One region of the Pectobacterium parmentieri genome, then DNA from elsewhere that is predicted to be linked to it. Evidence: predicted binding sites of a transcription regulator. Region 1 holds the regulator's gene; each other region holds the start of a gene.

The links. Region 1 encodes PhoB, which activates phosphate uptake and scavenging genes when phosphate is short. Its sites were predicted from a motif close to CTGTCATAAAACTGNCNNAT; they were not measured.
Region 2: a site for PhoB is predicted at 3,728-3,747, ahead of glpT (glycerol-3-phosphate transporter). Genes of this name have one in related genera too.
Region 3: a site for PhoB is predicted at 3,227-3,246, ahead of pstS (phosphate ABC transporter substrate-binding protein PstS). Genes of this name have one in related genera too.

What each region holds. Positions count from the first base shown of each region.
Region 1 is NZ_CP015749.1:506,557-512,167, forward strand. It holds gene A8F97_RS02135 (SbcC/MukB-like Walker B domain-containing protein) at 1-2,290, opposite strand, end outside; gene sbcD (exonuclease subunit SbcD) at 2,287-3,513, opposite strand; gene phoB (phosphate response regulator transcription factor PhoB) at 3,808-4,497, shown strand; gene phoR (phosphate regulon sensor histidine kinase PhoR) at 4,525-5,611, shown strand, end outside.
Region 2 is NZ_CP015749.1:4,564,915-4,570,525, forward strand. It holds gene rhtB (homoserine/homoserine lactone efflux protein) at 1-162, opposite strand, end outside; gene pldB (lysophospholipase L2) at 295-1,332, shown strand; gene yigL (sugar/pyridoxal phosphate phosphatase YigL) at 1,381-2,181, shown strand; gene glpT (glycerol-3-phosphate transporter) at 2,280-3,629, opposite strand; gene glpA (anaerobic glycerol-3-phosphate dehydrogenase subunit A) at 3,950-5,611, shown strand, end outside; gene glpB (glycerol-3-phosphate dehydrogenase subunit GlpB) at 5,610-5,611, shown strand, end outside.
Region 3 is NZ_CP015749.1:4,091,442-4,097,052, reverse strand. It holds gene A8F97_RS18555 (3-ketoacyl-ACP reductase FabG2) at 1-409, shown strand, start outside; gene A8F97_RS18550 (beta-ketoacyl-ACP synthase) at 409-1,635, shown strand; gene A8F97_RS18545 (metallophosphoesterase family protein) at 1,741-2,907, opposite strand; gene pstS (phosphate ABC transporter substrate-binding protein PstS) at 3,369-4,409, shown strand; gene pstC (phosphate ABC transporter permease PstC) at 4,571-5,530, shown strand; gene pstA (phosphate ABC transporter permease PstA) at 5,530-5,611, shown strand, end outside.

The sequences.
Region 1 (5,611 bases):
ACTGAAGGGTATCTGCCTGCATATCGTTTAGCGAAGTTCGTTGCTGGGTATTCAGCACAGTTTTCTGATCCAGTTCCCTCTGTAGGGCTTCTGCAACCGTCAGTGAATCCTTACTTTCCTGCCACTGTTTTTGCAACTGCTCGTGTGCGGTAATGTGCTGTCGAATGTCCTGCTCCTCGGTCTCGCGTTGCGTAAGCCAGGCTGCGGTTTCATTCTGCTGTTCCAACGTGTAGTTAACCTGTAAGCGCTCACTGACATCTTGCCACTGTTGCAGCAGGATTTGATGTTCGCTATCGAGTTGTGCGATCTCTTGTTGCAACTGTTCCCGCTGCTGCCCCAGCGAGGCGAGTTGTGCGGTCGTATTCGCCAGCGCCGTTGTTAACTGTTTCACGTCCTGCTGTCGTGCCGTCAGGCGCTTTTGGGTTTCAGACGGTTGTAACGCCTGATAGCGTTCAATCGCTGGATGCTCGGTTGAGCCGCACAGAGGGCACGCTTCTCCGGCCTGTAGCCGCTGCCTTTCGGCTTCCAGTTTAACGATACGTTCTTCCTGTCGGTACAGCATTTCCAGATCGGCCAAATGCTGGCTGCGCTGCTCATGATCAGACTGCTGCTGTTTTCGTAATATTTCTGATTGGCTGATATGCCCTTGTATCTCGTCTTGCCTGGCGAGGTGCTGCTGCTTACGCGTATGAAGGCGCTGGAACTGGTCGCTGGCTGTTGCGAGCTGCCGGCGTGTGGCTTGTTGATCGATGAGTTGATTAAACCGCTGGCGTAGAGCTGCAAGCGGCTGATGCGCTTCCTGATTTTTCCGCATTTCATCGTGTTGTATGAATTGCTGACGGGCTGCATCAACGACCGTTTGTTGTTCATGCTGCTGCGCCGTCAGCGTTGCAGCCTCCTGTTGGAGCGCTGCCGCTTGTTCGGTGTGTTGCGTCTGCTTTTGGCTCAGCTTCTGCTGCTCGTCCTGAAGCTGGCGCAATTGCAGAAACTGTGTACGCCACAGGGGAAGTTGTTCTCCCCACTGCTGATGATGTGCGTGTTGCTGGCGATAAGCTTGAATCTGTTCAAGCAGTTGTTTGGCCTGCTGTTGTTGCGCTGCTATCTGCGTTTGTTTGCTTTCGTCAGCTTGTAGGCGAAGCTGTGTTTTTGCCAGTTCGTCCTGCTGTTGGTTTTTTTGCTGTTGCAGCGTGGCAATACGATGGTCAAGCGGTACAACTTGTTCATTGATCAATAACTCTTGCTGCTGCTGCACCTGTTTGTGCTGAATAACGCCCTGCTCTGCTTTCTCTTCCTGCTGGCGTAACGTTGTCAGCGCAGTGTGCTCAGAGGCCTGCTTTCCTGACAGTTGTTCAATCTGCTGAGTGAGCGCAAGGGATTCCTGTCGATAACGTTCTCGTTCCTGATGTAACGGCCTCAGTTTTTCTGCTGGTTCGCCGTTGGCTAACCTGTCGAGCTGCGGCTTGGCCTGCTGAATGGCGGATTCGGCACTTGCGTGTTGCAACTGCGTGTTGGTGAGCTGTGTTTGCTGCCGCGTCAGTTGCTCAAACCAGCGTAGCGTAGTCAGTGCTTGCTCACGCTCAATGTTGCCCTGTTGCTCTTGCTGGGTCAGTTCGGCAAGCTGGACTTCCACCTGCTGGCGCTGCTCATCGGTCAGCAACTGAATACCTGATGCGCGTGCCTGTAGCGTGCTCAACGCGATGTTTGCCTGTTTGTGCTTGTCATAGACGTGCTCGGAAATCAGGCCGTAAATGTCCGTGCCGGTTAGCTCTTCCAGCAGTTCCGCCCGGTCGTCGGCTTTCGCATTGAGGAAGGCGGCAAACTGCCCCTGCGACAGCATCATAGAACGTGTGAAACGGCCAAAGTCTAACCCGGTGAGTTGTGTGATCATCTCTTTCTTATCATTGAGCTTTTCACACAGGATTTTGCCGCCTTCAATGAGTGCGAGCTCGGCCTTGGGGGACTGTAAATTGCCGTCTGGGACATTTCTCGCCCGACGTTGGCTCCAGAAGGCGCGGTATCCCACGCCTTTCACCTCAAATTCTACCTCGGCGAGACATTCTGCCGTGTCGCGGGTCATCAGATCATTTTGGCTGGCGGAAAGCAGACCCAAGCGAGGTGTTTCATGGTACAGCGCCAGACAGATGGCATCCAACAGCGTGGTTTTTCCTGCGCCGGTTGGGCCGGTAATGGCAAACAAGCCGTTGCTGGAAAATGGCTCTTTTGTGAAGTCGATCTTCCATTCGCCTTTCAGCGCGTTGAGATTCTTTAAGCGCAGACTGAGAATTTTCATTTGGCAGGTTCGCTATTTTCTAGTTCATTAATAACCTGATTAAACAGCGTGCGAACGCGCTGTTGGCGACCGTTTTCCATGTCTTTTTCCGTTGCCAGACGACGTTCAAAAACGTCATGTACGCTCAATTCGTTCAGCGTTTCCTTGTCCTGCCGGGTAATAGCCTGCAAACGCTGTTCGCGCGTGCGGCGTAGCAGGAGTACCTCAACGTGCAGGTGTTCTGTCATCGCCTGAATGCGTTTTTGCATGTCGCTCAGATAATCCTGCGTGTTGAGCTCGATATCCAACCACACGGGTTTATCGCCCTGATAGTTCTGGAAGGTGGCCAGTTGCTGTTCAATATCGCTCAGGCTGCCTTTAATCAACTGCATCGGTTGAGTCACGGGAATAGGCAGCGTGTCTATCTTCGGCGGTGCATCGGGTATAAAGCTGACCAGACAAACGGATTTTTCGCTGCCGAGTTCATCAAAACTCAGTGGGATTGGGGAGCCGCTATAGCGAATGTGATCACTTTTAGTCACGCGCTGCGGGCGGTGAATATGCCCCAAAGCGATATAATCCGCAGGCGGGAAAGCCTGAGCAGGGAAAGCATCGAGGGTGCCAATATAGATATCGCGCACGGATTCCGAGGCGGTTACGCCAATCGTCGTCAGATGCCCGGTTGCAATAATCGGTAGCGGCAGACCAAGCTCGTCTCGCTTCTGGCAAGCCAGTTGATAACACTGCTGATAATGCGCGGTAATCGCTTCCTGTAGTGCTAGCTGTTTTTCATCACCGGATTGTCCGGCTTTGCTGGTTAGCACATCACGTGGGCGCAAATAGGGAATGGCGCAGAGCAGGGCGCCGGGCTGCTGCTGGCGGTTTTCCAGCAGAAGCACTTGCTGGGCTGGATCGTCGCTGGCGCAGGCAATCACCCGCGTGTTCAGACAGGCCAGCAAATCTCGCGACTCGTTCAGCGTGGCGACAGAGTCGTGGTTGCCGCCAAGAATGATGAGCTGGCAGCCTGTGTGCTGTAGTTCTACTACAAAGCTATAATACATTTCACGCGCATAGCTGGGGGGCGAGCCGTTATCGAAGATATCGCCAGCTACGATAATGGCATCGACGTGATGTTGCTCTACCTGAATGATCAACCAGTGAAGAAACGCCTGATGTTCAGCGGCGCGACTTTTGGTATAAAAATATTGCCCTAAATGCCAATCGGCGGTGTGGATAATGCGCATCGTGTTCTCTCGATCTTCATGCCGCGTGGCGTTGGATGACGTTATCATTATCCATTATGTGGCACGGTGCATCGTTGCTATGGTGTTTTGTCATCGTAATGCCATGATTATATATAGCAGGGATGATGGCTGTCGCGCTGGGATCGCGAGTTTGGAAAGCGGTTCGAAAAATCGGATGTACGCACTGTAACATCGTGCGATGAGGGCGGTTTGTTTTTCATAAATCTGTCATAAAACTGACGCATAATGCTTTTCGCCTGCTAACAGCGACGATGATTAACGACAGGATTAACAATGGCAAAACGCATATTAGTCGTGGAAGATGAAGCACCAATTCGTGAAATGGTTTGCTTTGTACTGGAACAAAATGGGTATCAACCAGTGGAAGCCGAAGATTATGACAGTGCGGTAACGCAATTGTCGGAACCGTTCCCAGAGCTGGTGTTATTGGACTGGATGCTGCCAGGAGGATCGGGCCTGCAATTCATCAAGCATATGAAGCGCGAGGCGCTGACGCGTGATATTCCGGTAATGATGTTGACCGCGCGTGGCGAAGAAGAAGACCGCGTGCGCGGGCTTGAAGTGGGAGCGGATGATTACATTACCAAGCCGTTTTCACCTAAGGAGCTGGTGGCGCGAATTAAAGCTGTGATGCGCCGAATTTCACCGATGGCAGTGGAAGAAGTGATTGAAATGCGTGGTCTGAGTCTCGATCCTTCCTCTCATCGCGTGACAACTGAAGAGCACGCGCTGGATATGGGGCCGACGGAATTTAAACTGCTGCATTTCTTTATGACACATCCTGAACGTGTTTATAGCCGGGAACAGTTGCTGAATCACGTGTGGGGCACTAACGTTTATGTTGAGGATCGTACTGTCGACGTCCATATTCGTCGCCTGCGTAAAGCGCTGGAAACCAGCGGACATGACAAAATGGTGCAAACCGTTCGGGGAACGGGCTACCGTTTTTCAACGCGTTACTGAGGTGATCGTAACCGGAGAAACACTAACGTGCTAGAACGTTTATCCTGGAAAAGGCTGGCATTGGAGCTGGCTTTTTTTTGTTTGCCTGCTTTATTGCTGGGGCTGATTTTTGGCTATCTGCCCTGGTTTTTGCTGGTCGCCGTATTAGGCTTACTCTGCTGGAATTTTTATAACCAGCTTAAACTTTCTTATTGGCTGTGGGTTGACCGCAGCATGACGCCACCGCCCGGTCGCTGGAGCTGGGAGCCGCTGTTTTACGGGCTCTATCAGATGCAGTTGCGTAATCGACGCCGACGCCGGGAGCTGGCGCTCCTGATCAAACGGTTTCGCAGCGGTGCTGAATCCTTGCCGGATGCGGTGGTGATCACCACAGAAGAGGGAACGATCTTCTGGTGTAATCACCTGGCGCAGCACCTGCTTAATTTCCGTTGGCCGGAGGATAACGGTCAGAATATCCTCAACTTATTGCGCTATCCTGAATTCACTAATTACATGAAAGGGCAAGACTTTAGCCGTCCTCTCACGTTGCAGTTGAATAATTCTCACCATGTTGAATTCCGCGTGATGCCGTATTCCGAAGGGCAACTGCTGATGGTGGTGCGTGATATTACGCAAATGCACCAGCTCGAAGGCGCGAGACGTAACTTTTTTGCCAATGTGAGCCATGAGTTGCGTACCCCGTTGACGGTGTTGCAGGGCTATCTGGAAATGATGCAGGAAGAAACGCTGGATGCGGCGCTACGCGGGAAGGCGTTGAATACCATGCAGGAACAGACCCGGCGCATGGACGGGTTGGTCAAACAGTTGCTTACCCTGTCCCGGATTGAAGCGGCGACGGCAATCGATTTGAATGAAAAAGTCGATATTCCGTTGATGCTACGCGTATTGCAGCGTGAAGCGCAGACCTTGAGCCAGGGGCGTCATGAGATCGTCTTTCGTGTGAATGAAAACCTCCGGGTGTTTGGTAACGAAGAACAACTGCGCAGCGCGGTATCCAATCTGGTGTATAACGCGGTCAACCATACGCCAGAGGGAACGCGTATCGAGGTCTGTTGGCAGAAGATCCCACAGGGGGCGCAATTTCAGGTCAGCGATAACGGGCCGGGGATTGCAG
Region 2 (5,611 bases), 970 kb from region 1:
GATATGAATCGCCAGCCCGACCTGCAAGCCACAGATGGAGGCCGCTGCGCCGCGATAGCCGTGGCTGATGCCAGTGCTCATGGTATTGATGGCACCCGAACCGGGCGACAGACTGAGAATAAGCGTTGTGAGTAAGTAGGTTAACCACCAATCCAATGTCATGAAATACGGCTCCTGAACCACGTTCTGTATTACGAGAGTCTGTTTGTTTTTTATGTCACAATACGCTCGTGATCTACTGCTTGTCATGTGCTTCCGCTAGCTTTGTTTTCCCTGCGTCACCGGAGAGGTGTGATGATTCAACGCCCCAATACGTTGTTTGCGTCGGAACGGTTAACGCCTGAATCGTTAATGACCAGTCTGCTGACGCGAGAAGCGCAATTTGCCGCGTTTGCGACAGGAGAATTACTGGATTTCTGGCGTCAGCGCGAAGAAGGTGAATTCTCTGGCGTGGATGCTGTGCCAATCCGGTTTGTTCGTTTTACCGCGCCCCAGCATGACAAGATTGTTGTTGTCTTTTCAGGCCGTATCGAAAGTTATGTCAAATACAGCGAAGTGGCTTACGATCTCTTTCATTGCGGCTATGATGTGCTCATCATGGATCACCGTGGGCAAGGGCGATCTGGACGGATGTTGCAAGATGGTCACCGTGGACATGTGTTGCGTTTCAGTGATTATGTCGATGATGCCGAAACGTTGTGCCAGCAACACATTGACGTTAAGCGATATACCCGACGGTTTGCGTTAGCCCATTCCATGGGGGGCGCGATTCTGGCACAGCTCCTGGCTCGCCAACCCGCGACGTTTGATGCGGTGGCACTGTGCGCGCCGATGTTCGGCATCCGTTTACCGCTTCCGCACTGTGTTGCTGGGTGGATTGTCGATTGGGCGGAGCGCCGTCCGGCGATACGTGATTATTACGCTATTGGCACCGGACAGTGGCGTCCTTTGCCTTATCGGATGAATGTGCTGACGCACAGCCGTGAGCGCTACCAGCGCAGCATTCGCTTTTATGCGGATTCGCCGGGTTTGCGCGTAGGTGGGCCAACTTACCATTGGGTGCGCGAAGCACTACAGGTGGGAAAGCAGTTGCTGTCACAGGCTAGCAGCATCACCACGCCGCTTCTGCTATTGCAGGCGCAAGACGATCGCGTGGTAGATAACCGTAGCCAGAATGCGTTTTGTCAGGCAGTGACACAGAACGAGAACGCCAATTTTGACGGCGTTTTGCAGGTTATCTGTGGTGCGCGGCATGAAATTCTCTTTGAAACGGATCACCTCCGCGCTCAGGCATTTGCGCTGATTTTTTCGCACTTTGCGCGTTATCATTAATTTTTGCGGCGTGTGCCGCCATTACACCAGAAGTGAGATCTCATCGTTATGTACCATGTTGTTGCGTCCGATTTAGATGGCACACTGCTGTCACCTGACCACTCGCTGTCCCCGTATGCGAAAGAAACCCTCAGGCTGCTGACGGAGAAAGGAATTCACTTTGTGTTTGCTACCGGACGGCACCACATGGATGTCGCGCAGATCCGCGATAATCTCGGCATCAGCGCGTTTATGATTACCTCGAATGGCGCGCGTGTTCACAACTCGCAGGGCGAACTGATTTTCAGCCACAACCTGGATCAGGATATTGCCCGCGACCTTTACAGCGTCGTACACACGAATCCCGATATGCTGACGCACGTTTACCGCGATGATGACTGGTTTATGAACCGTCCGCGTGCTGAAGAAGAGCGTTTCTTCAAAGAGTCGATCTTTAAATACAAGCTGTTTGAACCCGCACTGCTTGAGACCGATGGCATCAGCAAAGTGTTCTTTACCTGCGATTCCCATGAACAGTTGCTGCCGTTGGAAGAAGCGATCAACGCGCGTTGGGGCGATCGGGTCAACGTGAGCTTTTCGACGCTCACCTGTCTGGAAGTAATGGCGGGCGGCGTGTCTAAAGGCCATGCGCTGGAGCAGGTTGCGAAGATTATCGGCTTCTCGCTCAAAGAGTGCGTAGCGTTTGGCGATGGCATGAACGACTATGAAATGCTGTCGATGGCGGGTAAAGGTTGCGTCATGCAGAATGCGCATCAGCGCCTGAAGAATTTACTGCCGGATCGCGAAGTGATTGGTTCTAACGCGGACAGCGCGGTGCCGAATTACCTGCGGGAATTGTTTCTGAAGTAACTTATCACCAAGGACGATCTCGACGTGCTGGGTGAGGCGGTGGGGTTGGATGATGCGCGGCGTAGCAGGTACGCCGCGCAGAAAACACACGTCAACTGTTAGGCGCGATTAGCTAACTCAGCTTTATGCTTTTTCTCATTCAGCATAACAACAATCAGCAGAAGTACAGCCATAATGCTGCCGCCGATCATCACCATGAAGCCGCCGTCCCAACCGAAGAAGTCAACGGTATAGCCAACGATGGCGCTGGCGGCAACGGATCCGCCGAGGTAGCCGAACAGGCCAGTGAAGCCCGCTGCGGTACCGGCCGCTTTCTTCGGTGCCAGTTCCAGCGCGTGCAGACCAATCAGCATAACCGGGCCGTAAATCAGGAAGCCGATGATGATCATACACGCCATATCCACACCCGGATTACCGGCTGGGTTCATCCAGTAAACGACGGTGGCGATGGTGACAAGTACCATGAAGAACACGCCTGTTGCGCCACGGTTGCCTTTGAAGACCTTATCTGACATCCAGCCGCACAGCAGCGTACCTGGAATACCCGCATATTCGTACAGGAAGTAAGCCCAGGACGATTTATCCAGTGCGAAGTGTTTAACTTCTTTCAGGTAAGTCGGTGACCAGTCGAGGATGCCGTAACGCAGCAGGTAAACGAAGACGTTGGCGATAGCGATGTACCACAGCAGCTTGTTCGGGAAAACGTACTGCATGAAAATCTGCTTAGCCGTCAGTTCTTCTTCGTCTTTTTCATTGTAATCAACCGGATAGTCGTTTTTGTATTCTTCGACTGACGGTAGACCACAGGATTGCGGGGTATCACGCATTAGGGCAAATGCGATTAGCGCAACCAGGATCGCGGCGAAGGCCGGCATGTAGAGTGCGGCTTTCCAGTCGTTAAACCAGGCCATACCCAGCAGGAACAGCAGAGGCGGAAGCCCTCCACCGACGTTATGGGCACAGTTCCATACGGAGACAATACCGCCACGTTCTTTTTGTGACCACCAGTGAACCATGGTGCGCCCGCACGGTGGCCAGCCCATTCCCTGGAACCAACCGCACAGGAACAGTAAGACAAACATGACTGCAATGCTGGAGGTTGCCCACGGTACAAAGCCCATGAATAGCATGACAGCAGCCGCCAGAATCAGACCAGCAGGCAGGAAAACCCGTGGGTTGGAACGGTCAGATACCGAACCCATGATGAATTTGGAAAAGCCGTAGGCGATAGAGATACCGGACAGCGCAAAGCCAAGGTCACCACGCGAGAAGCCCTGCTCAATCAGGTAAGGCATAGCCAGTGTGAAGTTTTTACGTACCAGATAGTAGGCGGCGTAGCCAAAAAAGATCCCCATGAAAATCTGCCAGCGTAGGCGGCGATAGAGGGGATCGACACGATCCTGCGACACGCGTGGCTGGTGGGCGGCGGGCCTAAAAATACTCAGCATAGATATCTCCAATGCGAAAAAAAACGATAGCTTTTTTGTTCTATTACGAACGTTATTGTAAGGGGATAGCGTGCAAATGAGTGTGATTCATGACGCTAATGTTACACTTTTATGAAACTGTGACGATTTTTGCGCTCATGTTAACAGAATAGGAAAATTCCACAGTGCGGTTTTAGTGATGTAAATCACACTTATTGTTTTTAAACTCGCATTTATTTTCGTTTAGTGCTCGTTTTTGCTCTTTATCAAACATTAACCCTCCTTTTTGTGTCCCAATAGCAACATATATACCCTCTATATCCTCCGCCTGGAGCGAGAACATGAAGCAAAATACTGGGAACTGGCGTGAAACTGACGTGGTTGTCATCGGCGGTGGGGCGACGGGGGCGGGTACGGCACGGGACTGTGCCCTGCGTGGGCTGCGCTGCCTGTTGCTTGAACGCTATGATATTGCGACCGGAGCGACCGGGCGTAATCACGGCTTATTACACAGCGGTGCCCGCTATGCGGTAACCGATGGCGAGTCTGCCCGTGAATGTATTGAAGAGAACCAGATCCTCCGGCGGATCGCCCGCCATTGCATTGAGCCAACCGACGGTCTGTTTATCACCTTGCCGGAAGACGATCTCGGTTGGCAGACGCAGTTCATTACCGCTTGCCAGCAGGCGGGGATTGGCGCGCAGGCGCTTGACCCGCAGGAAGCGCTGCGGCTGGAGCCGGCGGCAAACCCTACATTGATTGGTGCGGTTCGCGTGCCGGATGGCTCTGTCGATCCTTTTCGCCTGACGGCGGCCAATATGATTGATGCCTGTGAACACGGCGCGGAAGTCCTAACCTATCATGAAGTTATCGGGCTGATTCGTCAGGGCGATCGTATTACCGGCGTGCGCGTTTTCGACCATAAAAAAGGTGTAGAAACAGAAATATATGCGCAGGTGGTGGTCAATGCTGGCGGTATCTGGGGGCAACACATTGCGGAATATGCCGATCTGCGCGTGCGCATGTTCCCGGCAAAAGGTGCGCTGCTGATTCTTGGGCACCGTATCAACAATATGGTGATCAACCGCTGCCGTAAACCGGCCGATGCCGACATTCTGGTGCCGGGCGATACCATTTCGCTGATTGGCACTACTTCAACTCACATCGACTACGATCAGATCGACAATATGCTGGTGACGCCTGCCGAGGTAGAAACGCTGATGCGGGAAGGCTCAATGTTGGCACCGTCGCTGGCAAGCACGCGAATTCTACGTGCCTATGCGGGCGTCCGTCCGCTGGTTGCCAACGATAGCGATCCTAGCGGGCGTAGCGTGAGCCGCGGCATTGTGCTGCTCGACCATGCCAGCCGCGACGGACTGGAAGGATTTATCACCATCACCGGTGGCAAGCTGATGACCTACCGCCTGATGGCGGAATGGGTGACGGACGCTATCTGCACAAAATTGGGTCATAACGTTGCCTGTTCGACGGCACAGACGCCGCTGCCCGGTTCTGAGTCACTGGAGGAGGTGAAAACCGCTCCTCATGCTTTATCAGCGTACCCTGCGGCAAAACCGCTCTCTGCGCCACTGCGCGGTTCGGCGATTTATCGCCACGGCGAACGCGCTGGAAGAATGCTGTCCGGTGAACGTCTGGACCGTAGTCTGGTGTGCGAATGTGAAGCGGTGACGGCGGGTGAAGTGCGCTACGCCGTGGAGTCGTTGCAGGTGAATAACCTGATTGATTTACGTCGGCGCACTCGTGTCGGTATGGGCACCTGTCAGGGGGAATTGTGCGCCTGCCGTGCGGCAGGCTTGCTATGCCGTTTGGGCACCGCGACGCCGGAACAGTCGCTCACGCAGCTCAGCCAGTTTTTGAACGAACGCTGGAAAGGGATTCGCCCGATTGCGTGGGGCAATGCGCTGCGTGAAAGCGAGTTTACCAGTTGGATTTATCAGGGATTGTGTGGTCTGACAGCCAGCGACAGTCAGGAGGATCGTCAT
Region 3 (5,611 bases), 1.4 Mb from region 1:
CCACACCAATCTCGATAGCTTCTATAACGTGATCCATCCCTGTGTGATGCCGATGATTGGCCTGCGTAACGGCGGACGAATTATCACGTTGTCTTCGGTTTCCGGGATCATGGGGAATCGGGGACAGGTTAACTACAGCGCCGCGAAAGCAGGCATCATTGGTGCAACGAAAGCGCTGGCTATCGAACTGGCGAAACGAAAAATAACGGTTAACTGTATCGCGCCCGGCTTGATCGATACCGGCATGATTCAAATGGAACCGGTCGCCATTGAAGAAGCAATGAAGATGATCCCCATGAAACGCATGGGGCAGGCGGAAGAAGTTGCCGGGCTGGCGAGCTATCTTATGTCTGATATCGCGAGTTATGTGACGCGTCAGGTCATTTCTATTAATGGAGGGATGCTGTGATGCGCCGTGTCGTGGTTACGGGAATGGGCGGGGTCACCGCATTCGGTGAATCCTGGGAAAGCGTTTCTGACGGTTTGCGTGCGGGTCGTAATGCCATTCGTAAGATGCCCGAATGGCAGGTGTACGATGGCCTGAATACGCAGTTGGGTTCGCCGATTGATAACTTTAGTCTGCCAGAACACTACACGCGTAAACGCATCCGTTCGATGGGGCGGGTATCTCTGATGGCCACACGCGCCACCGAGCTGGCGCTGGAACAGGCGGGGTTGATTGGTCATCCGGTGCTGACGAATGGCGAAACCGGTATTGCTTACGGTTCTTCAACAGGGAGCACGGGGCCGGTGAGCGAATTCGCCACCATGCTGACAGAAAAGCACACCAATAATATTACCGGTACGACCTATGTGCAGATGATGCCGCATACCACGGCGGTGAATGCCGGTTTGTTTTTTGGGCTGCGTGGCCGAGTGATCCCGACATCCAGCGCCTGTACATCGGGGAGCCAGGCGATTGGCTATGCCTGGGAAGCGATTCGTCATGGCTATCAGACGGTGATGGTTGCTGGCGGTGCGGAAGAACTTTGCCCGTCAGAAGCTGCCGTATTTGATACGCTGTTTGCCACCAGCCAACGCAATGATGCGCCGGAGACTACGCCGTCTCCTTTTGACGCCAGTCGCGACGGTTTGGTTATCGGTGAAGGGGCGGGTACGTTAGTGCTGGAAGAGCTTGAGCATGCAGTGGCGCGTGGTGCGACAATCTATGCTGAACTGGTTGGGTTTTACACCAACTGTGATGCGGCACATATTACGCAGCCTCAGCGTGAAACTATGCAGATTTGTATTGAAGGATCGCTGCGCTGCGCGGGTTTGCAACCCAGCGATGTGGGCTATATTAGCGCCCACGGTACGGCAACCGATCGAGGGGATGTTGCAGAAAGTCAGGCTACCGCGGCTGTGTTCGGTAACTCCACCCCAATTTCGTCGCTAAAAAGCTATTTCGGTCACACGCTGGGTGCTTGTGGCGCGCTCGAAGCATGGATGAGTATCGAGATGATGCGTGAAGGCTGGTTTGCGCCGACGCTTAATCTACGGCAACCTGCGGAAGATTGCGGCGAGTTGGATTACATCATGGGTGAGCCACGCCATATTAAGACAGATTATATTCAGTCTAATAACTTCGCTTTTGGCGGCATTAACACATCGCTGATCTTCCGTCGTTGGCAATAATGGATTGGGGGCGTTAGCGTGGGTATCGCCAAGATGGGGCTCATGTTCTAATCTCCCCCCAGAATGGTCAGCGTTTTTTTACTGACCATTCTGGGGAGGGCTGCGCTAGTAAGTTTGCTTCAACAAGGGATCGGATGAATACTGCTCCCACTTATAATTAGGCCACAACCGCCTTAAGCCAAAATGTTCTTGCCCTTCGGTTATGTTATCTCCGCCATCATTATCTTCTGCTATTTTCTCCCAAGGATAATTTTCTGCAACCAGGCTCTTGTAACATTCTTCGTTTTCTTGCTTTTTCTCTAAGATAGAAGAGACCGCGTGGTCAGTTATTTTTACGTCATATTCAGGGTAGTGCTGGTTTTTTAAAAAATTCCATGCTTCAAATGTAATGGAATCACTTTCTATTTGTAGAATAAAACCATAGCCTTTCTCCCTTAATCCATTTTCCGTTCTATTGAATGAGGGGATTTCAATTAGGGTGCCGAATTCTTTTTGCATGGCCTCTAAAACACCGAATCCATTATGGATATGACCGGATATGACAACGGTTTTTGGGTGTTTTGATAATATACTTTTTATTTTTTCATCCTGTTCCCCAAACCCACCAAACAAATTAGAGCGCCAGTGTGTGTCATTAAGTGGTTGATGAGATATAACAAATTTCCTACCCTTGACCTTTTCAGAGACTTTCTTTTCGAACCATTCTAATGTTGAATCATCGTAGTAGGCCTGATCCTTTAGACCTCTATCCGTGTTCAGTGCGATAAAATGATGGTCGCCAATAAAAATATCAAAACATGCATGCTTTTTTTTATGATTTATTTTTTTAGCATTCATTTTTTTATATTTTTCTATAATAAATTTGTAGTAAGGGTTTTCTTTATCGGGATCTTTAGTCCATGATTTACTATCAGGGCCTCTAACATCATGATTCCCTAATATTTCTATTATCTTCTCATCTCCACCTTGAAACGTGTTTTCTACAGCACCCATGACTTTACTTATATATTCATGTCTGTCACTAATATCTCCTGGGATGATGATGTTAGATATTTTATTTTTTTCTTTTATATTATTTAATGCCTTTTTAAATGATGAGAGTAAATCATCGTTATCTATATGCAGGTCACTGATTACCGCGATAGATAACCTTTTTCTTTTATCGTCATTGCCGGGTTGGCTTATGCATAGATCGGCGGTGCCAGCATGAACAGGAAGTTGCATGGCGAGCGGCAGGAGTGCCGCAGATTGTATGAAGGCTCTTCTTTTCAATGTCGATCTCCTATTTAACACTTATGGCTAATGCCAACATGGCAACTGTCATAACGCACGCACGTCTCTCGTTTTCTATTTGGATTTTTTGACTCATTCACATCGTCATTGTCAGGTTTTTTTTTGAAAATACCATCAGATAATCAGAATATAACGTTGTTATATCCAAAAAATTAAAACTAACGTGCTAAAAGACAGGGCTTACCGTAAAACATGATTGTTACAGATTTTGTACAGCGGAAAGGAATATCCGACGTTGCTCGGTATAACAGGAAAAAACCAGGTCGGATCAGTGAGAGGAAGTCTTGTTTGTATTTCGGTGTAATAAAACTGTCATATTCTGTACATTTTACTGTCACCAAATTGTCCTATTTTTCCTCCTGCAAACTACACTCTGATTTGATAACTCTGATTTGATAACGGCTCTACGTCGACACGTCGAATATCCCACAGGAGGGATTATGAAACTGATGCGTACCACTCTTGCCAGTGTTGTTGCGGCAACCTTTTCTCTGACAGCGGTTTCCGCTTTTGCTGCTGCTAACCTCACCGGTGCCGGTGCGACATTCCCTGCGCCTGTTTATGCTAAATGGGCTGACTCCTATCAAAAAGAAACCGGTAATAAAGTTAACTATCAAGGGATCGGTTCTTCTGGCGGTGTAAAACAGATTATCGCTAAAACAGTAGACTTCGGTGCCTCTGATGCGCCTCTGGCTGACGATAAATTAGCACAGGATGGTTTATTCCAGTTCCCAACCGTTATCGGTGGCGTGGTACTGGCAGTGAACGTTCCTGGTATTAAATCTGGCGAATTGACGCTGGACGGTAAAACACTGGGTGATATCTACCTGGGCAACATCAAAAAGTGGAACGACCCGGCCATTACCAAACTGAACCCGAACGCCAAGCTGCCGGATCAGGATATCGCTGTGGTTCGTCGCGCTGATGGTTCTGGTACGTCTTTCGTATTCACCAGCTACCTGGCAAAAGTGAACCCAGAGTGGAAAGAGAAGATTGGCGCAGGTTCTACCGTGAACTGGCCTACCGGTCTGGGCGGTAAAGGTAACGATGGTATCGCTGCGTTTGTACAGCGTCTGCCTGGTTCTATCGGTTACGTAGAATATGCGTATGCCAAGCAAAACAATCTGGCTTACACCAAACTGATTTCTGCCGATGGCAAAGCGGTTAGCCCAACTGGCGCAAGCTTCAGCAACGCGGCTAAAGAGATCGACTGGAGCAAGTCCTTCGCTCAGGATTTGACCAACCAGAAAGGCGCTGATGCATGGCCGATCACCTCCACCACGTTCATCCTGGTTCATACCAAACAGGAGAAACCTGAGCAGGGTGCTGAAGTGTTGAAATTCTTCGACTGGTCGTTCAAGAAAGGCGGTGAGCAAGCCGAAGCGCTGGATTACGCCACGCTGCCAAAAGAAGTGGTTGAGCAAATCCGTGCAGCCTGGAAAACCCAGGTAAAAGACAGCAACGGCAAAGCGCTGTACTAATTATTGTATCGACAACCGTCTCGTGGGTTACCAGAGCGTGATGATGCTATCAGGTTCTGGAAATACGTCGCGGAATAACACGTCGTATCGGGGCGGAGAGGTGATAAGCCTCTCTGCCTTCAATAGTTTATCAAATGTAGTTAAATCGAGAAGAGAGACGTATGGCGGAGTACAAGCCAACTATCAAAGCCCCGGGAAAATATGGCGATATCCTCTTCAGCACGCTGGTAAAACTGGCGGCGCTGGTCACGCTACTGTTGTTGGGCGGCATCATTGTTTCCCTGATTGTGGCGTCCTGGCCCAGCATCGAGAAATTCGGTTTTTCCTTCTTGTGGACGAAAGAGTGGGATGCGCCCGCAGAGCAGTTTGGTGCACTGGTTCCGATTTACGGTACTGTCGTCACCTCACTGATTGCCCTAATTATTGCGATTCCGATTAGCTTCGGAATTGCGTTATTTCTGACAGAACTGGCACCAGCCTGGTTGAAACGCCCGCTTGGCATAGCGATTGAATTGCTGGCGGCCATACCGAGTATTGTTTATGGCATGTGGGGGCTGTTCATTTTTGCTCCGCTGTTTGCCAAATATTTCCAGCAACCGGTCGGCAACGTCCTGTCCGGCATCCCTATTGTTGGCGCACTGTTCTCTGGCCCGGCGTTCGGGATTGGTATTCTGGCGGCTGGCGTTATTCTGGCCATCATGATTATCCCTTACATTGCCGCGGTCATGCGTGATGTGTTTGAGCAAACGCCAGTCATGATGAAAGAGTCCGCCTACGGCATCGGCTGTACGACGTGGGAAGTGATCTGGCGCATTGTGCTGCCTTACACCAAGAACGGTGTCATCGGCGGGGTCATGTTGGGGTTGGGGCGCGCCTTGGGAGAAACGATGGCTGTTACCTTTATCATCGGTAACACCTACCAGCTCGACAGCGCTTCACTGTATATGCCAGGCAACAGTATTACCTCTGCGCTGGCGAACGAATTCGCCGAAGCCGAATCCGGCGTGCATACCGCGGCGTTGATGGAGCTGGGGCTAATTCTGTTTGTGATTACCTTTATTGTTTTGGCGTGTTCAAAGCTGATGGTGATGCGTCTGGCAAAAAATGAGGGGGCGAGCTAATGGCGACATTAGGCATAGAGCAAGAAGCCGCACTGGAACGCTCACGGCGTAAAATGCAGGCCTGGCGTCGCCAGAAAAACC